DNA from 2 places in the Streptomyces diastaticus subsp. diastaticus genome. Region 2 is predicted to be linked to the other one. Evidence: predicted binding sites of a transcription regulator. Region 2 holds the regulator's gene; the other holds the start of a gene.
The links. Region 2 encodes HspR, which represses chaperone genes until heat shock. Its sites were predicted from a motif close to TTGAGNNNNNNNNNCTCAA; they were not measured.

Region 1 (14,225 bases), on a different contig from region 2:
TCCAGCGCGTAGCCGACACCGTGCACGGTGCGGATGCGCTCCGCGCCGATCTTCCGTCGCAGCGCCTTGATGTGGCTGTCCACCGTGCGCGTGCCCGAGGCGTCCGCCCAGTCCCACACCTCGGCGAGGAGCTGCTCGCGGGAGAGGACGGCGCGCGGGGTGTTGGCCAGGCAGACCAGCAGGTCGAACTCGGTGGGCGTGAGGTGGACGTCCTCCGCGTGCACCCGTACCCGGCGCTGGGCGTGGTCGATCTCCAGTTCGCCGAGGCGGAGGATGCCGCTGCGCGGGGTGGCCGCGGCCAGTGCCGCCCGCTCGACGCGGCGCAGCAGGACGTGCACCCGGGCCGCCAGCTCCCGCATGGAGAACGGCTTGGTCATGTAGTCGTCCGCGCCGACGCCGAGCCCGACCAGCATGTCGGTCTCGTCGTCGCGGGCCGTGAGCATCATCACCGGCACCGGGCGCTGCGCCTGGACTCTGCGGCAGACCTCCAGGCCGTCGAAGCCGGGCAGCATGATGTCGAGGATCAGCAGATCGGGCTGCCACGCCTCGGCGGTGTCGACCGCCGCCGGACCGTCCGTCGCCGTCTGCACGAGAAAGCCCTCGGCCCGCAGCCGGGCGGAAATGGCTTCGACGATCGTGGTGTCGTCCTCGACCACCAGCACCCGGCGCTGTGCACCCGGCGACGCCGCCGAATTGCCGTTGTGGGAGGTCTGTGTGTGCTCCATCGCCCGCCCCTGGAAGTGCGCCTGGTTGGTGTGCCGGACCTCGTGGGAGATCCGGGGGATGGTGAGCAGCGTAAGGGCTGGACGGGGCTCGGGGCTACGCGGCCTTGACAGCGAGGTGCACCACGTCAGGGACGCCCCGGGCAACCGGGATCTCTTCGGTACGGACCGCCCGGAATCCGCATTTACGCAATGTTCCTTCGAAAGCGGCGGACGGCCGGGCGGACCAGACGGCGAGGATCCCGCCGACGGTCAGCCGCGCGGCGCAGGCGGCGAGACCGGCCGGCGCGTACAGCACGCCGTTGTCCTCGGTGACCGTCCAGTCGGGCCCGTTGTCGATGTCGAGGCAGAGCGCGTCGTACGTGGCGGTGGTGGTCCGCAGGTGCTCCAGCAGGTCGGCGCGGACCACCTCGGTGCGGGGGTCGGCGAGAGCGGCGCCGGAGATCCCCGCCAGCGGCGGTGCCTGGCCCTTGGTGTGCCAGTCGATGACGGCGGGCTCCCGCTCCACGACGGTGATCCGCCCCCAGGCCGGGTCGGCCGACGCGTGCGCCAGCGAGAAGCCGACGCCCAGACCGCCGATGAGCACCCCCGGCTCCTTCCGTCCGCCCAGCGCGTCCCGGGCCAGGTCGACCAGCAGCCGCTCGGAGCGCCCGTCGGAGGTGTCCATCAGGAACGTGCCGTTGGCGATGATCTGGAGCAGCCCGCCGTGCCGCCGCAGCACCACCTCCCCGTAGGGGCCCTCCCGGCGGTCCAGCACCTCGGGGGCGGCGGGCGAGGGGGCGGGGTGCGGGGCGGGCATGGCGGTGACCTCCGGGGCGGACGTGCTGGCTGCTGGTGGTGATTCTCGCCAAGCGCCGGTAGGCATGCGAGGGAATTCGGCCTGCCCCGAATCTCCGGCGGCTGAGTGAAGGTGCGACCTGCCCTGGTGTGACTCAGCTCACCCGTCGTGGTGGAGCAGGCTCATGTACGCACCCTCCGCCGTTCTGCCTGGCGCGGTCCCCCGCGGTGCCAGACCGAGGAACGACGGCGTGGTCCCGGAGTGCAGGATCTTTCCGTCGCTGAGCACGGTGACATGGTCGGCCTCCTCGGCGAGGTCGCCCACGTCATGGGTGGAGAGCAGGACTTGGACCTCGTCCGTGAGGCTGGTGAGGATGTCGCGGAAAATTCTGCGCTGGCGTGGGTCCATACCCGCGGTGGGTTCGTCGAGCAGGAGTACGCGTGCCTGGTGCACCAGCGCCGATGCCACGCCGACCCGGCGCAACTGGCCGCCCGAGAGCTGACTGGACCGTACATCGGACTTCTCGGTCAGCTCGACTCGCGCGAGTGCTCTGCGCGCCTCGCGCCAGGCTTCGCTCCGCGTCATGCCCTTGAGCCAGCCCACGTACGCCACGTACTCACGGCAGGTGAGCGAGGGCATGGGGGTGATGTTCTGGGGCATCCAGGCCACGTGGTGCCGGAACTCCTTGTCCCGGCTGGAGAAGCTGTCCAGGGTGACGCTGCCCGACTGGGGGTGGGTCACGGAGGCGGCGAGCCGGAGCAGGGTGGACTTTCCGGCTCCGTTGGGTCCGAGCAGGATGGTCAGGCCCTGGGGGAGTTCATAGGAGAAGTTGCGGAGGGTCGGCCGGCGCCTTCGGTAGGCGAACGTGCAGTCGCGCAGTGCGAGGGTCATGGCATCTTCCTGGAGGTCGAGTAGAGAGCGGCGAGCCCGGCCACCAGAACCAGGACGGCCGCGACTGCCGCGTGCGGAGCGCCGACGGGCTCGGGGGTGACTGTCCACGGGTAGGGGTCGCCCGTAGGGCGGAAACCGAGGACCAGCACGACCACGACCCAGGCGACCGGGACGAAGGTCGCCGCTTCCCCGGCCCATGGGCGTGCACACAGTGCGAGGCCGACGAGGAAGGCGGAGTTCCGGCCCACCGCGACCGCTTCCGTGGAACTCAGGAGTTCACCGAGAGCCATGCACCCCACTGTCACCACGAGGAGGTAGGTGGCAGTCAGGGCGACGTCAAGGGCGGCTACGCGCCGGGTCCCGGAGATTTCCGCAGAGGGGAGGCGGGAGTTGAGGCAGAAGATGAGGGCGGTGGTGATGACCACCGGGGCCGTGAGGAGGATTGGGGTGCCCTGGAGCCCGGACAGGAGAGAAGGAAGCACCATCTCGCTGTCCTGGACCAGCAACACGAGCGCGAACAGGGCGAGCAGGCCGGCCGGAAGCGCCGTGTGGGCCCGGCGGGCCTTGAGCCAGATCACTGGGACCCCTTCTGGCACGCCGAAGCCATCGTCTCCACGTACCACGCTTGCTGGGACACCGTCGGCTTGTCCAGCACGTTCTTCACCTCGGTGAGGACTGACTGCTTGGCCTGCGGGGTGTTGGCGGGTATGGGCTCCGACTCCTTGGCCAGCCACTCCTGGTATGCCGCCCCGCGCCCGATGATGTCGGCCCCCCAGAGCATGAGCTTCCGTGTCTGGAGCACGTCGGGCTTCGCACACGGCGGCTGCATGGCGGTCGCGAGCAGTGCTGACGGCAGTGCCCCGGCCTCCGACGCGCGGGTCAGGCCTACGTGCCACACGTCTGGTGTGGAGGGCCGCGGGTCCCTGCCCTCGGCGAGGCTGTCGGTGACGCGTTCTGGGGTGATGTTGACACCCGCTTCGCGGAGATCACCGATGACCTTGGCGGTCGTGGCCCGCACCGTGGCCAGATCATCGGCGGTCTTGGTGGGCATACAGACCTCGGGCCGGTGTCCCGCGCAGCTCAGAGCGACGTTCACCGAGGTGGAGGGTGGCTTCGGGCCCCAGTCGTGTGTCCAGGTGTAGGCGCTGAACGTCCCCAGCAACGCGATAGCGGCCCCGAGAGGGACCCGGACCGCCATGGGGGCCTGGCGGACCCAGAAGGCGCACGTGCCCAGGGCCAGCCCCGCCACCAGGAGGAGGGGCGGGGTCAACGTGGTCAAGGGGATCGCTTCGCCGAAGGACGGAACGTCACCGAAAAGTCCCGACACGTGGCGCAGCCACCATGTCCCGGAAGCCCAGGACCAGCTCACCGGGATGAACACGGCGAGCCCCGTCAGTGGGGCGGCGACGATGGGGGGGAGTAGGTTGCCCACGCCGAATCCGATGATGCCGAACCCGGCCGACAGGACGAATCCCGTGAGGAGCGGCCCGAGGCTGACGATGGTCGGCCACGTTCCGAAGTGGAGGAACGCGAGAAGTGGGCCCAGTATCAGCATGGCCCAGGCCAGGGCAACAGGCGGCGCCAATTGCTGGGCGGCGATCACCCAGCGGGACCGCGACGGGGCCAGTTGCCAGACTTCCGCTTTGGCGAGCCGGCCGGCCTCCCATGCGCCGAGTGCCGCTGCGACGGCGTAGGCCTGAGGGGCGGTCGCGGCGAGCGGCCAGGCGACCAAGGCAGGTGCGTCGCCGAAGGTGCTGGCGGGAGGCAGGCCGCTGCCGAAGTAGAAGTAGACGAGAACGATGCCTAGGGCGAAGGGGGCTGCCCGTGTGGCACTGCTCGCCCGCAGCAGCGTGCGTACCTTCACTTGTTCTCCACGTTCTGGAAGGGAGCGAGGGGCGCCCTCGGTGGGCGCCCCTCGTCTGGCTGCGGATGAGAGTCAGCTGTCGGCGAGCGTGGTGTCAACTGTCACGGTGTTGACCCAGAGGAGTCCGTTCTTTCCTCCGCCGACCGACTCGAGCTTGAAGTAGTAGCTGCCGTCCGCGAGCCCGTTCCACTCGCCCATGCTGTTGGAGGTGCTGCTGCTGAAGCAGGCGGTGAAGTGCTTCGAACCGTAGAAGTGGTCGGGCTGGAGCGAGACGTCCCGCCACATCCCCACGTCAACGCTGTTCTCCGAGCCGCCCTGCCGTGTGCAGCCCTTGAACCAGATCTGCGAGTAGCTCTTGTCCGCCCAGCGGCGGGACTCGAATCCGGTTCCCGCACTGCCGATGGAGCTCGTCCAGTTGGCGTGGGCGGGCGCTGCGGCCAGCAGCAGTGCCGAGGTGACGCCCAGCGTGGTGGTCAACGACTTCTTCACGTTCATGTAAAGCCCCCAAATCCCTCATCCGCCCCGGCAGGCCGCTCTTCGGCCTGATCAGTTCGTGGCGGACGAGTGGGGACTCTATGTAGATAGCGAAACCACAACAAGGTTGTTATGGGGTATGCCTGGGGTATGTGTGAGCGAAGTGTCGTTTGCCCCCCGGTCAGCTTGTTACCGCCAGGTCGCCTGTGTGTCGTCGTGTGGTCGTCTCCCGTGTGTTCGGGCGAGCTGCCGCGCGCCCGATCGCTCACGGAGGGGGCGAGGCGCTTCCCGCGAGCCCCCACCTGCCGACGTTGCATGAGCATACGTTCCGTTGCATACTCTTGCTATGTCCAAAGTCCTGACCTCCCTGCCCGCCGGCGAGCGCGTCGGCATCGCCTTCTCCGGCGGACTCGACACCTCGGTCGCCGTCGCCTGGATGCGTGACAAGGGCGCGGTCCCCTGCACGTACACCGCCGACATCGGCCAGTACGACGAGCCCGACATCGCCTCCGTGCCCGGGCGGGCCACCGCCTACGGCGCCGAGATCACCCGTCTCGTCGACTGCCGTGCCGCGCTGGTCGAGGAAGGGCTGGCGGCGCTGGCGTGCGGCGCGTTCCACATCCGCTCCGGCGGGCGCCCGTACTTCAACACCACGCCGCTGGGCCGCGCCGTCACCGGCACGCTGCTGGTGCGGGCGATGCTGGAGGACGGGGTGCAGATCTGGGGCGACGGCTCCACCTTCAAGGGCAACGACATCGAGCGGTTCTACCGCTACGGCCTGCTCGCCAACCCGCACCTGCGGATCTACAAGCCCTGGCTCGACGCGGACTTCGTCTCCGAGCTGGGTGGCCGCAAGGAGATGTCGGAGTGGCTGCTCGCCCACGAGCTGCCCTACCGGGACTCCACGGAGAAGGCGTACTCCACCGACGCCAACATCTGGGGCGCCACCCACGAGGCGAAGACCCTGGAGCACCTGGACACGGGCATCGAGACGGTCGACCCGATCATGGGCGTCAAGTTCTGGGACCCCGCGGTGCACATCGACACCGAGGACGTGACGATCGGCTTCGAACTGGGCCGCCCCGTCACCATCAACGGCAAGGAGTTCTCCTCCGCCGTCGACCTCGTCATGGAGGCCAACGCGATCGGCGGCCGGCACGGCCTCGGCATGTCCGACCAGATCGAGAACCGGGTCATCGAGGCCAAGAGCCGCGGCATCTACGAGGCCCCCGCCATGGCGCTGCTGCACCTCGCCTACGAGCGCCTCGTCAACGCCATCCACAACGAGGACACCGTCGCCGCCTACCACAACGAGGGCCGCCGCCTCGGCCGGCTGCTCTACGAGGGCCGCTGGCTGGACCCGCAGGCGCTGATGATCCGCGAGTCGCTCCAGCGCTGGGTCGGCTCCGCGATCACCGGTGAGGTCACCGTGCGGCTGCGGCGCGGTGAGGACTACTCGGTCCTCGACACCCGCGGCCCGGCGCTCAGCTACCACCCGGACAAGCTCTCCATGGAGCGCACCGAGGACTCCGCCTTCGGGCCGGTCGACCGCATCGGCCAGCTCACCATGCGCAACCTCGACATCGCCGACTCCCGCGCCCGCCTGGAGCAGTACGCGGGCATCGGCATCGTCGGCACCGAGCACCCCACCATCGGCGCCGCCCAGGCGGCCTCGACCGGCCTGATCGGCGCCATGGACCAGGGCGGCGCCGAGGCCATCGCCTCGCGCGGCGAGACCTCCGAGGAGGAGACGGCGCTCGACCGCGCCGCCATCGAGTCCGGCACGGACTGACCCCGGCACGTACGCACCCCGCGGCGGGCCCGGCCACCCTCGGCCGGGCCCGCCGCCACGCGTCAGCCGGCCAGGAGGACGACGCCGGCCCGGAGGGCGCCGAGCCAGGGTCGTGGCGGCGCCCCCCCCGGTGGCGACCGCGCCGGCACCCCGGCCGCCACCGGCACCACCGCTCCGTACGCCCCGTCGAGCGCCTCCGCGGCGGTGGCGCGATCAGGGCCCGGGCCGCCCCGGGCCCTCCCCGGCCGGCGTCGGCGCCGGACCCAGGCTGTCCCGCGCCCTCCCGGGAACGCCCGGCGGAAGCCGAAGCGTGGCCGAGTGGACGGCCGACGGCAGACTCCCGAGCGGCGCCACCGCGATCAGGCCGCCGAACTCGTACGACCCTCCTCCACCGACGAGGCCACCCGCGCCCGGCGGACCGGGGCGTCGCCCATGATCGCGCTGGAGGCCACCGGCATGGCCGCGCCCGGCCCGGCGCCGGGGACCGGCAGTCCGGTGGCGGGGGCCGGCAGCCCGGCGACGGGCAGGGACATGCTCGCGCCGAAGCGGCGCGGGACCGGCGCGGCGCCGACCGTTCCGGGCGCGAGCCCGCCCGCCGCGAGCGGCAGCAGGCCGATCCGGTGGGGGCGCGCCCCAGGCCGCCGGTTCCGAAGATGTCGATCGCCCGGTGAAGGTGATCAACGGGCGATTCGGCGGATGGGCGTGCGCGCTCACCCGACGCCGCTCCGCGAGGAGGCGGGACGTCAGGTCGGCGACGCGCGCCCCGGCCCCTCAGCCAGGGCCGCGCGAAGGGCTGAGTCGCCCGGCTTGGTGAGCGGCGGGCCGACGCTCACCACCCCCAGCCGCACCCGGCGCCGCCGCGCGCTCTCCGCCGCCTCGCACCCGCGCCTCTGCGTCGACGCCGTGCCGGGCGACGGCGCCCGTGTCCGGCGAGGCGGGTTGCTCCCGGCTAGTCCGGTCGCGAGGTCACTTCCCTGACCTGCGGTGATGCTCACGCTTGACGCTCCGCGCCCGGCTTTCGGCACCCTGGGGCGACGCGCCCGGCAGGAATCCGCACGGTCGCCGTGGTGTTGCCCGGTGTGAGGAAGGGCCTTTCGGTCCCGGCGGCCTTCCGGGCGGGCCGGTCGCGGGTTCGCTCACAGCGAACACCCTTCGGGGAACACCTGGCGGTGCAGAATCATTGAGTCGGTATAGCTCAACTTGACTGCCGAAGGGGAGATCATGGCTGCTGAGTCCCAGGCCATCACACCGCTGACTCTTCCGGTGCTGCCGCTCGACGACGAAGTGGTGCTGCCCGGGATGGTCGTGCCACTGGACCTCAACGAAACCGATGTACGGGCCGCCGTCGAAGCCGCGCAGGCCGCGGCCGGGCCGGACGGGGGCAAGCCGCAGGTGCTGCTCGTCCCCCGGGTCGACGGCACCTATGCCGCGGTCGGCGTCCTCGCCACCGTGGAGCAGGTCGGGCGGCTGGCCGACGGCGACCCCGGCGCGCTGGTGCGCGGCCGCAGCCGGGTGCGGATCGGGGCCGGGACCACCGGGCCCGGGGCCGCGCTCTGGGTCGAGGGCACGCCCGTCGAGGAGACCGTGCCCTCGCCGCTGCCCGGCTCGGTGACCGAGCTGATGACGGCGTACAAGGCGCTGGCCGCCTCCTGGCTCCAGAAGCGCGGCGCCTGGCAGGTGGTCGACCGCATCCAGCAGATCGACACCCCGGGAGCCCTCGCGGACAACGCCGGGTACTCGCCCTTCCTGACCACCGCGCAGAAGGTGGCGCTGCTGGAGACCGGTGACCCGGTCGCCCGGCTGAAGCTCGCCACCGAGCACCTCAGCGAGCACCTCGCCGAGCAGGACGTCGCCGAGACGATCGCCAAGGACGTCCAGGAGGGCGTCGACAAGCAGCAGCGCGAGTTCCTGCTCCGCCGCCAGCTCGACGCCGTCCGCAAGGAACTGCGCGAGCTGAACGGCGAGAGCGAGGACGAGAGCGACGACTACCGCGCCCGCGTCGAGGCCGCCGACCTCCCCGAGAGGGTCCGCGAGGCCGCCCTCAAGGAGGTCGAGAAGCTGGAGCGGGCCTCCGACCAGAGCCCCGAGGGCTCCTGGATACGGACCTGGCTCGACACCGTCCTGGAACTCCCCTGGACCGAGCGCACCGAGGACGCGTACGACATCCCCGGCGCGCAGGCCGTGCTCGACGCCGAGCACGCGGGCCTGGAGGACGTGAAGGAACGCATCACCGAGTACCTCGCGGTGCGCAAGCGCCGCGCAGACCGGGGCCTCGGCGTCGTCGGCGGACGGCGTGGGGGAGCCGTGCTGGCCCTCGTCGGCCCGCCCGGCGTCGGCAAGACCTCGCTCGGCGAGAGCGTCGCCCACGCGATGGGCCGCGAGTTCGTCCGCGTCGCCCTCGGCGGCGTGCGCGACGAGGCGGAGATCCGGGGCCACCGGCGGACCTACGTCGGCGCGCTGCCCGGCCGCATCGTCCGGGCGATCAAGGAGGCCGGGTCGATGAACCCGGTGGTCCTGCTCGACGAGATCGACAAGGTCGGCTCCGACTTCCGGGGCGACCCGGCGGCGGCGCTGCTCGAGGTCCTCGACCCGGCGCAGAACCACACCTTCCGGGACCACTACCTGGAGGTCGAACTCGACCTCAGCGACGTGGTCTTCCTCGCCACCGCCAACGTCCTCGAAGCCATCCCCGAGGCCCTGCTCGACCGGATGGAACTGGTCCGCCTCGACGGCTACACCGAGGACGAGAAGGTCGTCATCGCCCGCGACCACCTGCTCCCGCGCCAGCTGGAGCGGGCCGGCCTGGAGCCCGGCGAGGTCGAACTGGCCGACTCGGCGCTGCGCAAGCTCGCCGGCGAGTACACCCGCGAGGCCGGTGTACGGAACCTGGAGCGTTCCGTGGCCCGGCTGCTGCGCAAGGTCGCGGCCCAGCACGAACTGGGGGAGCGGGAGCTTCCGTTCACCGTGACCGACGCCGAGCTGCGCGGCCTGATCGGCCGGCCGCACCACGTGCCCGAGTCCGCCCAGGACCCGGCCGAGCGCCGGACCTCGGTGCCCGGCGTGGCCACCGGCCTGGCGGTCACCGGCGCCGGCGGGGACGTGCTCTACGTCGAGGCGTCGCTGGCCGACCCGGAGACCGGCGCCTCCGGACTGACCCTGACCGGTCAGCTCGGTGACGTGATGAAGGAGTCGGCGCAGATCGCGCTGAGCTTCCTGCGCTCGCACGGCGCCGAACTGGAGCTGCCCGTCGCGGACCTGAAGGACCGGGGTGTGCACATCCACTTCCCGGCCGGAGCGGTCCCGAAGGACGGGCCGAGCGCGGGTGTCACCATGACCACCGCCCTCGCCTCGCTGCTCTCCGGGCGGCTGGTCCGCACCGACGTGGCGATGACCGGCGAGGTGTCGCTGACCGGGCGGGTGCTCCCGATCGGCGGCGTCAAGCAGAAGCTGCTGGCGGCGCACCGGGCGGGCATCACCACCGTGGTCATCCCCAAGCGGAACGAGGCCGACCTGGACGACGTCCCCGACGAGATCCTGGCGGGGCTCGACGTCCACCCGGTGAGCGACGTCCGGCAGGTCCTGGAGATCGCCCTGGCCCCGGCGAGCGTGGCGGTCCCGGCCGCCGCCTGATCCGCCGGGTCGCCGGGCGGCCGTCCTGAGCCCGGGCCGGGTCCCTTCCGAGGGCCCGGCCCGGGTCTCGCCGTGTCGCCGGACGCCCGGCTCCGGGGGCCGACAGGCCGGGTGGTCAGGGGCGGTAGACCGTCCCCGGCCGCGGCTTCGCCGGGGCCATCAGCTGCGGGACGGTGACGAAGGTGTAGCCGTCCTTCTTCAGCGACCGGATGATGGCCGGCACGGCCGGGACGGTCCCCTTGTAGATGTCGTGCAGCAGGATGACGCCGTCCCGGCCCGCCTGCTCCAGGGTGCGCTCGGTGATCAGGCCGGAGTCCTCGGTGGAGTAGTCCTTCGCCGTCGTCGACCACAGCACCTGGGCCAGCCCCAGCTCCTCGGTGATCTCGGCGACCGTGTCGTCGGTGCGGCCCTGCGGCGGCCGCATCAAGGTGGGCTCGGAGCCGGTGAGCCGCTCGATCTCCTTCTGCGTGCGGGTGAGTTCCTCGCGTATCTCCTCCGGCTCGATCTCGGTCAGGCGCGGGTGGTTCCAGGTGTGGTTGGCCACCTCGTGGCCCTCCTCGGCGATCCGCGTGACCGTCTCCGGGTACTTCTCGATGTGCTTCCTGCCCAGCAGGAAGAAGGTGGCGGGCACCTCCTCGCGCTTCAGCAGGTCGAGGAGTTCGGGGGTGTCCTTGCCGGGGCCGCCGTCGAAGGTCAGCGCGATGCACTTGGCGACCGCGCAGTCCACCTCCCCCTTGGCGAGCTTCACCCGGGCCCCCGGTCTGCCGTCGCCGCCCGCCTCGTGGGCGTCGGCCCGCTCGTCGGCGGGGGCGACCGTGCCGGGCGTGCAGGCGCTGAGCGCGGTGAGGGCGGCCAGCGCCAGCGCGGCCACGGCGGTACGGCGGGTGCGGCGCGGGCGGCGGGCGCGGGGTGCGGTGGGGCCGCTGGAAGCGGCCAGGCTGTGCGAAAGAGTGTTCACGCCGTGTATAGATGGAGTGCATAGCTGAAGGGTTGCCTCGTCCCGAAAGGATTTCCGCACCCTCGCGCCGGAGCCGGAAGAGGCCCGGTGACCAGGTCACCGGGCCTCTTCGGCGTGCGTGGAAGCGGGGCGTGCGGCCGCTCGGGCTCAGCCGTTGGCGAGCGCCTGGACCCGGTCGTACGCGCCGTTGAAGTGGTTGTGGTCACCGACGATCGGGCCGGTGGAGGTGTACTGCCAGATCGTGTAGAAGCCCCAGCCGGCCGGGAGCGTGCCCACCGAGGAGGCGTACCGGGCGACCCAGAGCGGGTTGGTGGAGCCGAAGCCCGCGTAGTTGCCGGTGCAGGCGGTCCACCAGCTCGTCGCGGTGTAGATGACCGCGTCGCGGCCGGTGCGCGCCTTGTAGGTGTTGGTGAAGTCGCGGATCCAGTTGACCATCGCCGACTGGCTCAGGCCGTAGCACTGGTCGCCGTACGGGTTCCACTCGATGTCCAGCACGCCGGGCAGGGTCTTGCCGTCGCGGGACCAGCCGCCGCCGTTGTCCACGAAGAAGTTGGCCTGGGCGGCGCCGCTCGTGGTGTTGGGCGTCGCGAAATGGTACGAGCCGCGGATCATGCCCACGTTGTAGCTGCCGGTGTACTGCTGCGAGAAGTACTCGTTCCTGTAGTACGTGCCCTCGGTGGCCTTCACGTACGACCACTTGACGCCGCTGTTCCACAGGGCGCCCCAGTCGACGTTGCCCTGGTGGCTGGAGACGTCCACGCCCTCGGTCTGCTCGGCGAGCGGTGAGACGCCGGGGGCGCCGCTCTGCCCGTCGTGCTCGATCACGCCCATGCCCATGTACGCCTCGCCCCGCTCGGGCCGGTCCGCGGCGTGCGCGGCCGAGGGCAGGGTCACCAGCAGGGAGAGGGCGGCGAGGAGGACCCCGGCCGCGGTGAAGCGGGAACGTCGGACTCCGGGTCTGCGGACGGGCATGGGGGGCCTCCGAGGGTGTCGAGGGGGGAAGGTCTGACGTGTGCATGCCGCATGAAAGCTACGCGCGTGGACCCCGGCGCGGAAGGGGGTCGCCGGGCCGCCGGTGGTCTACTCCTGCGGCGGACTGCGCCAAGCTGGGAGACCGGCCCCGGCGCGGGGAAATCTTTCAGGGACGGAAATCGGTACATGGGTGTTGACGGCGAGGCGGACACGGAGTTCCTGACCCTGGAGCGCGAACTCTCCCTCCTCTTCCGGCGGGCCAGAGCCGGGCAGCGGGAACTGGCCAGGGCGGTCCACCCCCGACTGGAGCCCGCCGCCTACGGCCTCCTGGTACGGCTCATCGAGGGCGGGCCCCAGCGCGCCACCGACCTCGCCGCCTACATGGGCGTCGGGAAGGCCACCATCAGCAGGCAGCTCGGAGGGATGGGGGAACTCGGCCTCATCGACCGGACGGCGGACCCGGCGGACCGGCGGGCGTCCCTCTTGCGGGTGACGCCGCTGGGGGCGGAGCGGGTGGCCGCGGTGGCCGCGGCCCGGCGGGGGGTCTACGTGCGCCGGCTCGCCGACTGGGACCGGCGGGACGTGGGGGAGCTGGCCCGGCTTCTCGGCAGGCTCAACGGGGTGCTGACCGACCCCGACTGACCGGGGCCGCGCGCTGGTCCGTCGACGGGGCCGGGCGTGCGCGGCCCGGCCCCGTGCACGCCGGCCGGGCCGGGGAGCGGGTGGTGCCAAGCGCCGGGCGGGGCCGGGCCCGGGGGCGATCGGCTGTTCGCACGGCCGGCGACCCGGCCGCCGGCCGTCACCGACGGCCTCGGGCGCCGGCCGGGCTTTCGTGCGGCTCAAGCGCCGGCCGGGCCGCGCGGCTCGTAAGCGTCTGGGAGGAGGTGGCCCTGAGCGGCGGTCGGGCCCCGGGTGGGCCGTGGCTCCGCCGGGGACGGCGAGCGTGCTCGGGGCGGAGCCGGGCCCTGGGAGCCGTCCGGTGCCTCAGAGGACCACGTGCACCGCCGTGGCGTCGTCGTGGCGTTTGCCGCGGGGGTACGGGACGGCGTGTTCCAGGTCGCGGACGGCCTGGACGAGGTGGGCCGTGCCGCGGGTGCGGACGAGGTCCAGGGTGCCCGCCCAGGTCCCGCCGAAGCGGTCGACCCAGCGGGTGGCGCCGTCGGTGAGCGCCGTCAGGGAGCGGAGGTCCGCGCGGGGTGTGCTGCCGGTGACGGCGAGCCGGGCGACGGCGGGATCGGCCGCCGCCGTGTGGAAGCCCTCGTCGGTGTTGCGGAGGGACTCCACGGCGTCCATGTACTCCCGTACGGCCGCCTCGCGTTGCGGCAACGGGGTGTGGTCGGGCAGGGCCCGCACGGCTGCCCGCAGTTCGGGGACCGGGGAGGGGAGCGTGTCGAGGCGCTCGTCCTGGACCGGGACGAGCGCCCCGTCGGCGCGTTCGAGCAGGAGCGTGGAGTCGGAGAGGACGAGGTGCTGGACGCTCTCCTCGTCCCAGCGCGCCAGCACCACGGTCGCCTGCGGCGTCCGGGGGTGAGAAAGGTCACAGGTTGAACTGTGCGCTTCGGCGGTACGCGCGACCCCCTCCGCCAGAATCTCTTCGAGCGTCATGTCCCGGCGGGAAACGGACAGTTCACCCAGTGCTCCGCCGAGCCGCGCGGTGAACCAGTGCACCGAGTGCACGCACCCGTCGTCCCCGGCAGGCGGTGTGACGCCGTCCAGGAGTACGAGGCAACCGCCGTGCCCGAGTGCGGGAAGCGCGACCGAGCAGTAGTCCTCGTTCGGGTGATCCGGGGCCCCGGGTTCCGTTGTCAGGTCGATGTGCACCGGCACAGTCTGCATGATGGGCTCTGGCCGCGGCGGGAGGTGACGCACGCTCGGCCGCGCCGCCGGGTTTTCCCTGGAATGATCGACTCTGGCTCCACGGGGGCGGGGCATCCTGCCAAAGCGGACGGGTAACGTCCAACCGGCGCCCCGTGTGCGTCGTCAGCGGGGGAGGGGGAGACTTGCCCGCCAACTCCCGGTCGATGTTCACTCCTTCGGGTGGCCCGGCAGACGATGCGCGACCACTGCTCACACGCACTGGGAGGGTCGAGAGCCGTTCCGGAAGGGAGCTCGTGCTGACAGGACGTCACCCGGGCCCTTGGGTA
Region 2 (14,225 bases):
ACAAAAGCTGAGCCCGGTCGACTCAACCACGTTGACGCGCGGCACGCCCTCGTGCATCCTTGAGTCAGTTCCACTCAAGTAGTCAGCTGGAGGAATTGACATGGCACGTGCGGTCGGCATCGACCTGGGCACGACTAACTCCGTCGTCAGCGTTCTGGAGGGCGGCGAGCCCTCTGTGATCACCAACGCCGAGGGCGCCAGGACCACGCCGTCCGTCGTCGCCTTCGCCAAGAACGGTGAGGTGCTCGTCGGCGAGGTCGCGAAGCGTCAGGCAGTGACCAACGTCGACAGGACCATCCGGTCGGTCAAGCGCCACATGGGCACCGACTGGAAGATCGACATCGACGGCAAGAGCTTCAACCCGCAGCAGATGAGCGCCTTCGTGCTGCAGAAGCTCAAGCGGGACGCGGAGTCCTACCTGGGCGAGAAGGTCACGGACGCGGTCATCACCGTCCCGGCCTACTTCAACGACTCGGAGCGTCAGGCCACCAAGGAGGCCGGCGAGATCGCGGGTCTCAACGTCCTGCGCATCGTCAACGAGCCCACCGCCGCCGCCCTGGCGTACGGCCTCGACAAGGACGACCAGACGATCCTCGTCTTCGACCTCGGTGGCGGCACCTTCGACGTGTCGCTCCTGGAGATCGGTGACGGCGTCGTCGAGGTGAAGGCCACCAACGGTGACAACCACCTCGGTGGTGACGACTGGGACCAGCGCGTCGTCGACTACCTGGTCAAGCAGTTCCAGTCGGGCCACGGCGTGGACCTCTCCAAGGACAAGATGGCCCTCCAGCGCCTGCGTGAGGCCGCCGAGAAGGCCAAGATCGAGCTGTCCTCGTCCACCGAGACCTCGATCAACCTGCCCTACATCACGGCTTCCGCCGAGGGCCCGCTGCACCTGGACGAGAAGCTCACCCGCGCCCAGTTCCAGCAGCTCACCTCGGACCTGCTGGAGCGCTGCAAGACGCCGTTCAACAACGTCATCAAGGACGCGGGCATCCAGCTCTCCGAGATCGACCACGTCGTTCTCGTCGGTGGCTCCACCCGTATGCCGGCCGTCGCCGAGCTGGTCAAGGAGATGACCGGCGGCAAGGAGGCGAACAAGGGCGTCAACCCGGACGAGGTCGTCGCCATCGGCGCCTCGCTCCAGGCCGGTGTCCTCAAGGGCGAGGTCAAGGACGTCCTGCTCCTCGACGTCACCCCGCTGTCCCTCGGCATCGAGACCAAGGGCGGCATCATGACCAAGCTCATCGAGCGGAACACGACGATCCCGACCAAGCGGTCCGAGATCTTCACCACCGCCGAGGACAACCAGCCCTCCGTGCAGATCCAGGTCTACCAGGGCGAGCGCGAGATCGCGGCGTACAACAAGAAGCTCGGGATGTTCGAGCTGACGGGTCTGCCGCCGGCCCCGCGCGGTGTCCCGCAGGTCGAGGTCTCCTTCGACATCGACGCCAACGGCATCATGCACGTGACCGCGAAGGACCTCGGCACGGGCAAGGAGCAGAAGATGACCGTCACCGGCGGCTCCTCGCTGCCGAAGGACGAGGTCAACCGCATGCGCGAGGAGGCCGAGAAGTACGCGGAGGAGGACCACAAGCGCCGCGAGGCCGCCGAGTCCCGCAACCAGGGCGAGCAGCTCGCGTACCAGACCGAGAAGTTCCTCAAGGACAACGAGGACAAGGTCCCCGCTGAGGTCAAGACCGAGGTGGAGGAGGCCGTCAACGAGCTGAAGGAGAAGCTCAAGGGCGACGACTCCGCCGAGATCCGCACGGCCACCGAGAAGGTGGCGGCCGTCTCGCAGAAGCTGGGCCAGGCCATGTACGCCGACGCCCAGGCGGCCGGCGGCGACGCCGGTGCCCAGGGCGGCGAGCAGGCCCAGCAGGGTGACGACGACGTGGTCGACGCCGAGATCGTCGACGACGACAACGACAAGCGCAAGGGCGGTGCGGCGTGACCGAGGAGACCCCCGGATTCGACGAGCAGCAGGACGCTGACGTCACCCCCGGTGCCTCCTCGGACGACGCGGCCGAGACCGCCGGGCCCACCTCCTCGGAGGCGGGCCCGGCGGGAGCGGGCACCGACGCCACGGCCGGCCTGACGGCCGAGCTGGACCAGGCGCGCACGGCTCTCGCCGAGCGCACCGGCGACCTCCAGCGGCTCCAGGCCGAGTACCAGAACTACCGGCGCCGGGTCGAGCGCGACCGGGTGGCCGTCAAGGAGGTGGCGGTCGCGGGCATGTTGTCCGAGCTGCTGCCGGTCCTCGACGACATCGGCCGCGCCCGGGACCACGGCGAGCTGGTCGGCGGCTTCAAGTCGGTCGCCGAGTCGGTGGAGTCGGTCACCGCCAAGCTGGGCCTGGTCCAGTTCGGCAAGGAGGGCGAGCCCTTCGACCCGACCATCCACGAGGCACTGATGCACAGCTACGCGCCCGACGTCACGGAGACGACGTGCGTCGCGATCCTCCAGGCGGGGTATCGCATCGGCGAGCGCACCATCCGGCCCGCCCGGGTCGCGGTGGCCGAGCCGCAGCCGGGAGCCCAGCAGGCCAAGCCCCAGGCGGACGCCAAGGCCGAGCAGGCCGAGGCCGAGCCGGACGGGGCGAAGCCGGACGAGGAGAACGGTGGCCCGCAGGAGGGCTGAACCACTCACCGCCGCCGCGGTCACCTTCACCGGTGACCGCGCGGCGGTGACGTCGCAGTGGAAGGAGGGACGTCGCCGATGAGTACGAAGGACTACATCGAGAAGGACTACTACAAGGTCCTCGGCGTCCCCAAGGACGCCACCGACGCCGAGATCAAGAAGGCGTACCGCAAGCTCGCCCGGGAGAACCACCCGGACGCCAACACGGGCAACGCCAAGGCCGAGGAGCGCTTCAAGGAGATCTCCGAGGCCAACGACATCCTCGGCGACCCCAAGAAGCGCAAGGAGTACGACGAGGCGCGCTCCCTCTTCGGGAACGGCGGCTTCCGCCCCGGTCCCGGCGGTGGCGGCTCCGGCGGGAACTTCAACTTCGACCTGGGCGACCTCTTCGGGGGCGGCGCCCCCGGCGGCGGCCAGGGCCAGGGCGGGTTCGGCGGCGGCCTCGGGGACGTCTTCGGCGGGCTGTTCAACCGCGGGGGCGCGGGCGCCGGTACACGCACCCAGCCCCGGCGCGGCCAGGACATCGAGTCCGAGGTGACGCTCAGCTTCACCGAGGCGGTGGACGGCGCGACGGTGCCGCTCCGGATGTCCAGCCAGGCGCCCTGCAAGGCCTGTTCGGGCACCGGCGACAAGAACGGCACGCCCCGCGTCTGCCCGACCTGTGTCGGCACCGGCCAGGTCTCGCGCGGCGGCGGGGGCGGCTTCTCGCTCACCGACCCGTGCGTGGACTGCAAGGGCCGCGGACTGATCGCCGAGGACCCGTGCGAGGTCTGCAAGGGTTCCGGGCGGGCCAAGTCGTCGCGCACCATGCAGGTCCGCATCCCGGCCGGAGTCACGGACGGGCAGCGCATCCGGCTGCGCGGCAAGGGCAGTCCGGGCGAGCGCGGAGGCCCTGCGGGCGACCTGTACGTGGTGGTGAACGTCGACAAGCACCCGGTCTTCGGGCGCAAGGGCGACAACCTCACCGTCACGGTGCCGGTCACCATCACGGAGGCCGCGCTCGGCGGCGAGATCCGGGTACCCACCCTGGGCGGGCCCCCGGTGACGCTGAAACTGCCGCCGGGCACCCCGGCGGGCCGCACGATGCGGGCCCGCGGCAAGGGCGCGGTCCGCAAGGACGGCACCCGCGGCGATCTGCTGGTCACCGTCGACGTGGCGGTGCCCCAGCACCTGTCCTCCGAGGCCCGGGAGGCCTTGGAGACGTACCGCAAGGCCACCGCGGACGAGGACCCGCGGGCGGAGCTGTTCAAGGCAGCGAAGGGAGCGTAGGCCATGGACCGGGACGGACGACGTCGCAACCCCTACGAACTGACGGAAGACACCCCGGTGTACGTCATTTCGGTGGCGGCCCAGCTGAGCGGGCTCCACCCGCAGACGTTGCGCCAGTACGACCGTCTCGGCCTGGTGTCGCCCGACCGCACGGCCGGGCGGGGGCGCCGGTACTCGGCCCGCGACATCGAACTGCTCCGCCAGGTGCAGCAGTTGTCGCAGAGCGAGGGCATCAACCTCGCCGGTATCAAGCGCATCATCGAACTGGAGAACCAGGTGACCGCGCTCCAGCAGCGCGTCGCCGAACTCTCCGCGGCCGTCGACGGCGCCGCCGCCCAGATGCGGCAGCGCGAGGCCCAGGTGCACGCCTCCTACCGCCGCGACCTCGTGCGGTACGAGGACGTGCGGCACACCAGCGCGCTGGTGGTGTGGAGGCCGGGCCGGCCGTCCGCCGAGTGAACGCCGCGTTCTTTCGCGGAAGGGGCCGGAGGCGGTGCTGCTGCCTCCGGCCCCTCCGGCGTTCCGCGCGGGTGGTTCAGTCGCTCGCGTCCAGGAGGCCGGAGCGGGCGATGAGGTAGCCGAGCTGGGTGCGGCTGCCGCTGCCGAGGGTGGTGGCCAGCCGGGCGATGTGGCTGCGGCAGGTGCGGACGTTCATGCCCAGGCGCCGGGCGATGGCGTCGTCCACGTGCCCCTCGACGAGGAGTTTGGCGATGGAGCGCTGCGTGCCCGTGATGCCGTCCAGCTCGGGACGGTAGGCGTCGGGCTGCTCGTCCCAGGGGACGGCGTGCCGCCAGAGCTGGTCGAAGACGCCCACCAGGTACTCCACCAGGCCGGGGTGGCGTAGCTGGAGGGCGACCTGCCGGTCGGAGCGGGCCGGGATGAAGGCCACCTTGCGGTCCACCACGATCAGCCGGTCGACGCTCTCCTCCAGCGTGCGCACCTCGACGTCGGTGCCGATCCGGTCCACGTAGGCGATGGTCGCCGGGTGGTGCCGGGCGGTGTGCTGGTAGAGGGTGCGCATCTTCACCCGGCGGTCGAGCAGGGGCATGACGCGGCGCAGCCCCTCCGCGATGGTCTCCGGCTTGCGGCCGCTGCCCGGCTGCACGGTCAGCAGCTCCTCGGAGCACTCCGCGACCACCCGGTCGAGGGTGGTGTTGATGAGCCCCAGCCCCTCCAGCACGGTCATCCCGCTGGCGGCGACCGGGTTCTGCGCCGCCATGGCCAGGAAAGGGGCGAAGGTCTCGGTGAGGCCGATGGCGACGCGTCGGCGCTCCTGGATCTCCTGCTCGATGGGGTGTACCAGATGGCCGAGCGCTACCGTCGGGGGCAGTGGCCGCAGCCACTCCGGGTCGTCCGGGTCGGCGTGCACCAGCGCCAGATCGATGAGGCAGGGCGCCTGCGCGGCCTCGCTCCGGGGTATGCGCCCGGTCCGCAGCGCGTCGGCGTAGAGCTGCCGACCCGCTTCGCACAGCTCACGTGGGCTGTGCGGATGTCCCGGTATCTGGTCGTCTGTCCCCATGTGAACCCCCCTCAGGGTCATGCATTACAGGAACATGATGCCTGTTTCCGCTGGTGCGAGCGGTCGCGGTGAGCGATCGTCATGTGCACGGGGGAGGAGGAAATGATTAGAAGAGGTGGAGATCGTCCATGAGCAAGATGGTTCGTGTACTTTGCGCTTTCGCGGTCGCGGCTGCCTTCGGTGCGATCGCCAGTGGCGAGCCCACCTGGGAGAGCGAGCCCGCTTCCACGGTGCTGGCCGAGCCGACCTGGGAGACCAACCCGGTGGCGGTCCAGTCCGAGCCCACCTGGGAGTTCGCCCCCACGGGTGAGCCGACCTGGGAGACCGCCCCCGCAGGTGAGCCGACCTGGGAGGACCTGCCCACGGGTGTCCGGGCATGAGCATGCCTCCCGACGACCGTTCCTTCCGGCGTGAGATGGCCGCGGCCTACCGCTCCGGATGGCACTTCATCGACCTGGTCAGTGCCGTGCCCGAGGGCGACGAACCGCTGACGGTGACGCTCTTCGGCGAGCCGATCCTGGTCGTCCGGGACGAAGAGGACGGAGTCCGCGCCTACCGCGCGCTGCGCCGCCCGCGGGGCGCCCCTCAGCCCGTGCGCTGCGCCATCCGCTACGGCATGGTCTTCGTCAACCTCGACCAGCGCGACCACCACCCGGTCGAGACCGAACTTCTCACAGCCACCCCCCGCAGCGCCTGAGACGCGATCCCCCCGTCGTCACAGATCGCCCAGGCGCTCCCCCCGGCAGCGACGCCACCGTGGACCTGAACACGGTGGCGTCGCTGTCGTTGTGCGGCGGACTGCACGGGTGCGACGCCGCCGTGCGGCAGGGCGGGCCGGAGCGGACAGGGGGTCACGCCGGCCGCGGCAGGTTCCCCATGGCCCGGGTCACCGCGATCTCGATGACCACCCGTGCCGGGTTCTCGCGGGGCTCGCGTCCGTAGCGGAGCGCGTAACGGCGTTCGGCGTCCGCGACGCGGACCGGGTCCTCGCTGACCGTGGCGACGCCCTCCAGGGTGGTCCAGTACCGGCCGGCCGGCTGGCAGACGGCGACCCGGGCGCCCCCGTCCCCGGCCGCCCGGACGTGGCGGACCTTGGTGGTGGCGCCGCCGGTGATGATCCGGGCCAGCCGCTCACCGGGGTCGTACGTCACGCCGACCGGGACGACGTGCGGGGTGCCGTCGGGGCGGGGAGTGGTGAGCGTGCAGACGTGCTTCTCGCGCCAGAAGGCGAGGAAGTTCGCGGGGGGAGCGGTGAGGTCGATGGCCATGGCGGCAGCGTACGGCCGGAGGCGCGCCCGCCGGCGGGCGGGAGCACCCCGGCGCATTCCCCCGCGAGCGCGGGCCCTCCTCGCCGGGCCGCGGAGGGAGAGCGGGACGGCGAGCGCGAGCGCGACGCGGTAGCCGGAGGCGGCCATGGAGGTGCCGGACGCCTCCGCCGGCAGCACCCTGACGAAGAGCGCGGGCCCGCCTCCGGCGGCGGCCGCGATCCGGTGGCCGGGCGGGGCGCCGGTGCGGAGCGCGTCTCCGGTGTGAAGCGTTCGGCGAACAGGGCCGCCCGGGGGCCGTACATGACGCTGAGGAAGCAGCCGGCGACCAGGGTGCCGACGGCCGGCCACGGCAGCGAGCCGGTGTCGGTCAGCGGGAGGAGCGGAACGGCCCCCAGGGCGATCCCGGCCGCGCCGCCGGGTGGACGCGCAGGCGGCCGACGCGGTCGGAGAGGGCGGCGGAGGCCGGTGGCAGGGCGAGTCGGGTGAGGCTGACGCGCAGGGAGACGGCGAGGACCGGCCCGCGGCCCGTGCCCGGTTGGCGGGTGGTGTGGTCGAGGACCCCGGTGAGCAGGAGTGGGAGGCCGCAATGTTGACGCGAACGAGCCGCCGGCGAGCAGGAGGGTGCCGAGATGGTCGCGGAGGACCGTGCGCGGCGGGGAGCCCTGATCGCGCTTCTCCCGTCCGGCCGGCGCCTGTTCGGCCAGGGAGCCCGTCCGGCCAGTGCTGTTCGGCCCGGCGGACTCGGACGTCTCCTCGGCCCGGGTGTGGATGTACCGGGCGAGGCTGAGCGCGGCAGGCCGGCCGGGAAGGGCACCCGCCGGGCCCAGCCGGAGAGCGTGCTGTCCGAGGTGAGCGACCGGCGGCCGGGAGGACACTGCCGGGCGGTGACCACGCCGGCGGGCACCCCGAGCTGGGCGAGGCGGCCGTGGAGGCCGCGCCTGCCCTCGGGCGCGTACTCGGTGGCCACCGGCATCGCGCCGCCCCACTGCGCGCCGACGGCGACGCCCTGGCGATGCGCGGCAGGGGGAGCGGGGCCGGGGGCGACGGCGACGGTCTCGTCCGTGGGGGAGCAGGCCGATGCCGGTGGTCAGGCCCGTCACGGTGAGAGCGGGGACCAGCACGGGCGCGCGGCCCTTCTTTGTCGCCGACCGGCCGACGGCGAGGGCGGTGAGGGCGGCGAGGGCGGCGAGCGGCGGCGAAGGCGGCGGGCGGCGAAGGTGGCGAGGGCGCGCGGTGGGGGTCGTCGGCCGGGAAGTACAGGTCGCGTGGGCCAGGGCGGCGGCGATCCCGAAGAGGGAGTAGCCGTACCGCTCCAGCGCCGGGGCGAGCGCCGCGGGGGCGCCGGTCGGGCGGGAGGTTCCTGGCGGAGGGCTGGGGAGGGGGCGGAGGTGCCGGGCAGGCGGAAGGGTGGATGACCGGATCGCCTTGAGTGGACTAGACTCAACTTTGTGTACGGCGAGCCTGTCAGTGCCGGTGTGATCGGTGTCGGACAGGGCCGGGCGGGGCCCGCCCGGCGCGACAGGCCGGGCCCGGCGGAGCACGATGAGCCAGGCGGCACGCACGGTGTACGAGGCACGACGGGACGGACGAACGGACGAGGAGAGGGACACGTGGACGCAGAGCTGACCAACAGGAGCCGGGACGCGCTCAACGCGGCGACCACCCGGGCGGTCTCCGGGGGGAACCCGGACCTGACCCCCGCCCACCTGCTCCTGGCCCTCCTGGAGGGGCAGGACAACGAGAACCTGGTCGACCTCCTCGCCGCCGTCGAGGCCGACCAGGCCGCGGTCCGGTCCGGGGTGGAGCGGGTGCTCGCCGCGCTCCCCAGCGTCACCGGCTCGACGGTCGCCCCGCCGCAGCCCAACCGCGAGCTGCTGGCGGTCATCGCCGACGCCGACCGGCGCGCCAAGGACCTGGGCGACGAGTACCTCTCCACCGAGCACCTGCTGATCGCCGTCGCCGCCAAGGGCGGCCAGGCCGCCGAGGTGCTCACCGGGCAGGGAGCCACGCCCGGGAAGCTGCTGGAGGCATTCGAGAACACACGAGGAGGACGCCGGGTGACCACGCCCGACCCCGAGGGTCAGTACAAGGCGCTGGAGAAGTTCGGCACGGACTTCACGGCCGCCGCCCGAGAGGGCAAGCTCGACCCGGTCATCGGCCGGGACCAGGAGATCCGCCGCGTCGTGCAGGTGCTGTCGCGGCGCACCAAGAACAACCCGGTCCTCATCGGTGAGCCCGGTGTCGGCAAGACCGCCGTCGTCGAGGGGCTGGCCCAGCGGATCGTCAAGGGCGACGTGCCCGAGTCGCTGAAGGACAAGCGGCTGGTCTCGCTGGACCTCGGCGCGATGGTCGCGGGCGCCAAGTACCGGGGCGAGTTCGAGGAGCGGCTGAAGACGGTCCTCTCCGAGATCAAGGAGAGCGACGGCCAGATCGTCACCTTCATCGACGAGCTGCACACGGTCGTCGGCGCGGGCGCCGGCGGCGACTCCGCGATGGACGCGGGCAACATGCTCAAGCCGATGCTGGCCCGCGGCGAGCTGCGCATGGTCGGCGCCACCACGCTGGACGAGTACCGCGAGCGGATCGAGAAGGACCCGGCGCTGGAGCGCCGCTTCCAGCAGGTGCTGGTGGCCGAGCCGACCGTCGAGGACTCCATCGCGATCCTGCGCGGCCTCAAGGGCCGGTACGAGGCGCACCACAAGGTGCAGATCGCGGACAGCGCGCTGGTGGCCGCCGCGACCCTCTCCGACCGGTACATCACCTCGCGCTTCCTGCCCGACAAGGCCATCGACCTGGTCGACGAGGCGGCCTCCCGGCTGCGCATGGAGATCGACTCCTCGCCGCTGGAGATCGACGAGCTCCAGCGCTCGGTGGACCGGCTGAAGATGGAGGAGCTGGCGCTCGGCAAGGAGACCGACCCGGCCTCCCGGCAGCGGCTGGACAAGCTCCGCCGCGACCTCGCCGACCGCGAGGAGGAGCTGCGCGGGCTCACCGCCCGCTGGGAGAAGGAGAAGCAGTCCCTCAACCGCGTCGGTGAGCTGAAGGAGCGCCTCGACGAGCTGCGCGGCCAGGCCGAACGCGCCCAGCGCGACGGCGACTTCGACACCGCCTCCAAGTTGCTGTACGGCGAGATCCCCACTCTTGAGCGGGACCTGGAGGCGGCGTCCGAGGCCGAGGAGGAGGTCGCCAAGGACACCATGGTCAAGGAGGAGGTCGGCCCCGACGACATCGCCGACGTGGTCGGCTCCTGGACCGGCATCCCGGCCGGGCGCCTGCTCGAGGGCGAGACGCAGAAGCTGCTGAGGATGGAGGCGGAGCTGGGCCGCCGCCTGATCGGCCAGAGCGAGGCGGTGCGGGCCGTCTCGGACGCGGTGCGCCGCACCCGGGCCGGGATCGCCGACCCGGACCGGCCGACCGGCTCCTTCCTCTTCCTCGGCCCGACCGGCGTCGGCAAGACCGAACTGGCCAAGACGCTCGCCGACTTCCTCTTCGACGACGAGCGGGCCATGATCCGCATCGACATGAGCGAGTACGGCGAGAAGCACTCGGTGGCCCGCCTGGTCGGCGCGCCCCCCGGCTACGTCGGGTACGAGGAGGGCGGCCAGCTCACCGAGGCGGTGCGCAGGCGCCCGTACAGCGTGGTGCTGCTGGACGAGGTGGAGAAGGCGCACCCGGAGGTCTTCGACATCCTGCTCCAGGTGCTGGACGACGGGCGGCTCACCGACGGGCAGGGCCGGACGGTCGACTTCCGGAACACCATCCTGGTGCTGACCAGCAACCTCGGCAGTCAGTACCTGGTCGGCTCCGCGCCCGAGGAGGAGAAGCGGCGGCAGGTCATGGAGGTGGTCCGGGCCTCCTTCAAGCCGGAGTTCCTCAACCGGCTGGACGACCTGGTGATCTTCTCCGCCCTGGACGAGGACGAGCTGGCCCGGATCGCCGGGCTCCAGATCGCGGGGCTGGCCAGGCGCCTCGCCGACCGCCGCCTGAGCCTCGACGTGACGCCCGAGGCGCTGGCCTGGCTGGCGAAGGAGGGGTTCGACCCGGCGTACGGCGCCCGGCCGCTGCGCCGCCTGATCCAGACGGCCATCGGCGACCGGCTCGCCAAGGAGATCCTCGCCGGGGAGGTCCGCGACGGCGACACGGTCCGCGTCGACCGCTTCGAGGACGGCCTCCTCGTCGGTCGCGCCGAGAGCTGACCGCCTCCCCGCGTGTCCGCCGTACGGATTGAGCCCTCGGCGGACACGCGGGAGTGGCGGGGCCGCGGGGTTGCCAGGGGCGGGCGGGGATGGGAGAGGATGCACGGGAAACCGTACGAAGGGAATCACACGGTGAGCATCGACCCGTCCTCCATTCCGAATTTCGGGGGCAAGCCCGAACCGCAGGCAGCAGGACCGGCGGGCCCCGTCGTCCCCGACCAGGATCTGGTCAAGCAGCTGCTGGACCAGATGGAGCTCAAGTACGTCGTCGACGACGAGGGTGACCTCGCGGCGCCGTGGGAGGAGTTCCGCACCTACTTCATGTTCCGCGGTGAGGGTGACCAGCAGGTCTTCTCGGTGCGGACGTTCTACGACCGGCCGCACAAGATCGACGACAAGCCGAAGCTGCTGGAGTCGATCGACGACTGGAACCGCCGCACCCTGTGGCCGAAGCTCTACACCCACACCCACGACGACGGCACGGTCCGCCTCATCGGCGAGGCCCAGATGCTGATCGGCACCGGTGTGGCCCTGGAGCACTTCGTCTCCTCCACCGTCAGCTGGGTCCGCGCGGCCATCGAGTTCGACCGCTGGCTGGTCGAGCAGCTGGGCCTGGAGTCGGAGGTCGACTCGGCCGAGCCCAAGAACGACGAGGAGTAGGGGGCGCCCCCTCCCGCCCCACGGCACCCCGGAGCCCGTCCCGCACTCCAGCGGGGCGGGCTCCGGCGCGTCCGCCCGGCGGCCTCCCTCCCGGTACCGCCCGGCCAGCTCCGCCACCGTCCGCGCCACCGCCGCGTCCGGCTCCCCGGCACTCTCGACGGCCTCGCCCCCGAGGAGCATCGGCAGCAGCTCCACCGCCCGGGGCGACACGCGCACCACCGCCGTCTTCCGGCGCACCGCCGCCGCCAGCCGCTCCGCCGACCGCGCCCAGTACGCCGCCGACCCGTACCCCTCGGGCCGCGCGAACCGCGTACCGGTCACCTCCGCCTCGGCCGGCCGCGCGATCCGGTACGTCCGCACCGGCCCGTCCGCCCGCTCGCCGGAGGCGGCGACCAGGTACCACAGGCCGCCCTTGAGGACGATCCCCAGCGGGCACAGCTCCCGGCGCACCTCACCCCGCCACCGCCGGTGGCGCGCCCGCACCACCCGCGACCCCTCCGAGGGCTCACCGGCTCCGGCTCGTACACGGCGCGGCACGGAGAACGGAAGGGCGCGTACCGGTTTGCTCACGGGGTGGGGTGAGCGGGGGGCGAGGGTGGCGTGGCGGACGCGCGAAGGCCCGCGGAACGACCCCGCGCGCCCAGTGCGCCGTGCGCCGCCCCCGCACGCCCCTGCGCCGGGGGCCCGTGGCTGCCGCACTCCGGCGACACTCTGAGGATGGCTGTCACTCATCCCGGTGCGGAGTCGGCGTCCGTCTCCTTCACCGACCTCTTCCGGAACCCGCGCGGCGTCGCGGCGAGGGCCGCGACCGCGGGCCGGCTGCGCCTCACCCTCCAGGACGCGCCGGACCTGGTGCTGACCACGGCATCGGTGGCCGAGATCGCCGAGAAGAACCTGACCACGGCCTCCCGCCTCTTCCTCGCCCTGCTGAAGCAGAAGGACGGCGCCGAGTCCCTCCAGGCGGCCCTCCCCGAGGTCTTCCCCTGGTCCCGCCACCTCGACGCCCGAGAGGCCCGCGCCTTCACCCGCGAACTCCTCGAATCCCTTTCCGACGCCGCCGAGTTGAGCACGGGGGACGGGGTCCGCCGGGCGGTCGTGTCGTGGCGGGCCATCGCGCGGGGGAAGGCCGAGTCGAGGGGCCGGGACCGACCCTGACCAGCCGCTTCACGCGCGCGGTGGTCAGTCGCTCCCGGCGCCCTCGGGCGGTGCGGCGTCGGCCACGGTGTCCCGCACCTCGTCGCGGATGAGCGTGCGGCCCGGTCCCTCGTGGCCGCGCGAGAACACCGGCTCGTTCCGGGCGCCGGACTCCTGCATCACCTGGCCCTCAGCCGCGCCAGCCGTTCCGCCGCCTCGCTCAGTACCTCGTCCTTCTTGCAGAAGGCGAAGCGGACGAAGGGGGAGCCGGCGGTCTTGTCGTCGTAGAAGACGGCGTTGGGGATGGCGACGACGCCGGCGCGGGCCGGGAGGTGGCGGCAGAAGTCGATGCCGTCGGTGTGGCCGAGAGGGCGGACGTCGGTGGTGATGAAGTACGTGCCCGAGGGGCGGAAGACGCCGAAGCCCGCGGCGGCGAGGCCCTCGGTGAGCAGGGCGCGCTTGGCCCGCAGGGAGGCGCGCAGGTCGTCGTAGTAGGCGTCGGGCAGGCGCAGGGCCTCGGCGATGGCGTACTGGAAGGGGCCGGCCGAGACGAAGGTGAGGAACTGCTTGGCCGAGCGGACGGCGGAGACCAGGGCGGGGGTGGAGGTCACCCAGCCGACCTTCCAGCCGGTGAACGAGTAGGTCTTCCCGCTGGACGAGATGGTGACGGTGCGCTCCCGCATCCCCGGGAAGGAGGCGAGGGGCAGGTGGGCGCCGTCCAGGACGAGGTGTTCGTAGACCTCGTCGGTGACGACCAGGAGGTCGCGCTCGACGGCGAGCCGGGCGACGGCGGCGAGTTCGTCGCGGGTCAGCACGGTGCCGGTGGGATTGTGCGGGGTGTTGAGCAGGATGAGGCGGGTGCGCGGGGTGACGGCGTCGCGCAGCTCGTCGAGGTCGAGCCGGAAGGTGCCGGTCCCGGCGTCGGGGCGGAGCTGGACGGGGACGCGGGCGCCCCCGGCCAGCGCGATGGAGGCGGCGTACGAGTCGTAGTACGGCTCCAGGGCGATCACCTCGTCGCCGGGCTCGACCAGGGCCAGCAGGGAGGCGGCGATGGCCTCGGTGGCGCCGGCGGTGACCAGGACCTCGGTGTCGGGGTCGTAGGTGAGGCCGTAGCGGTGCTGCTGGTGCTCGGCGACGGCCTGGCGCAGCTCCGGGATGCCGGGGCCGGGCGGGTACTGGTTGCCGAGGCCGTCGCGCAGGGCGCGGACCGCGGCTTCGCGGACCTCCTCGGGACCGTCGGTGTCGGGGAAGCCCTGGCCGAGGTTGATGGCGCCGGTGGACTGGGCCAGGGCCGACATCTCGGCGAAGACCGTGGTGCCGAATTCGGCCAGCCTGCGGTTGAGGAGGGGCCTGTCGTTCATGGTGTTCCGCCGTCCGTCGCGCCCTGTCCGGCGTGCCGGACCCGTGCCGAGCGGCCATTGTGCCAGGCGGGGGCGGGGCCGGGCGGGGGCCTGGGGCGGGGCGCGGGGCGCGGACGCCGGGAGCGCCGCGACTCCGCTTCGGGGGGCGGGGCGTCGTGAGGGGGGAACGAGTCACAGG

Region 1: lon (endopeptidase La) is a predicted target of HspR. The motif match lies at 7,702-7,720, and genes of this name have one in related genera.

Annotation. Positions count from the first base shown of each region.
Region 1 covers NZ_BLLN01000005.1:2,018,794-2,033,018, reverse strand. Annotated here, with positions in the region: gene Sdia_RS26110 (response regulator transcription factor) at 1-725, opposite strand, end outside; gene Sdia_RS26105 (spermidine synthase family protein) at 820-1,521, opposite strand; gene Sdia_RS26100 (ATP-binding cassette domain-containing protein) at 1,660-2,391, opposite strand; gene Sdia_RS26095 (hypothetical protein) at 2,388-2,969, opposite strand; gene Sdia_RS26090 (hypothetical protein) at 2,966-4,255, opposite strand; gene Sdia_RS26085 (hypothetical protein) at 4,328-4,750, opposite strand; gene argG (argininosuccinate synthase) at 5,076-6,521, shown strand; gene Sdia_RS26075 (hypothetical protein) at 6,881-7,054, opposite strand; gene lon (endopeptidase La) at 7,743-10,151, shown strand; gene Sdia_RS26065 (polysaccharide deacetylase family protein) at 10,267-11,109, opposite strand; gene Sdia_RS26060 (lysozyme) at 11,257-12,081, opposite strand; gene Sdia_RS26055 (MarR family winged helix-turn-helix transcriptional regulator) at 12,268-12,723, shown strand; gene Sdia_RS26050 (hypothetical protein) at 13,066-13,917, opposite strand.
Region 2 covers NZ_BLLN01000002.1:862,996-877,220, forward strand. Annotated here, with positions in the region: gene dnaK (molecular chaperone DnaK) at 101-1,954, shown strand; gene grpE (nucleotide exchange factor GrpE) at 1,951-2,640, shown strand; gene dnaJ (molecular chaperone DnaJ) at 2,719-3,909, shown strand; gene Sdia_RS05675 (heat shock protein transcriptional repressor HspR) at 3,913-4,368, shown strand; gene Sdia_RS05680 (helix-turn-helix transcriptional regulator) at 4,445-5,428, opposite strand; gene Sdia_RS05685 (hypothetical protein) at 5,557-5,808, shown strand; gene Sdia_RS05690 (Rieske (2Fe-2S) protein) at 5,805-6,125, shown strand; gene Sdia_RS05695 (pyridoxamine 5'-phosphate oxidase family protein) at 6,280-6,696, opposite strand; gene clpB (ATP-dependent chaperone ClpB) at 8,307-10,892, shown strand; gene Sdia_RS05705 (YbjN domain-containing protein) at 11,025-11,552, shown strand; partial or broken gene Sdia_RS30700 (WYL domain-containing protein) at 11,937-12,284, opposite strand; gene Sdia_RS05715 (hypothetical protein) at 12,270-12,707, shown strand; gene Sdia_RS29940 (hypothetical protein) at 12,732-12,866, opposite strand; gene Sdia_RS05720 (pyridoxal phosphate-dependent aminotransferase) at 12,866-14,047, opposite strand.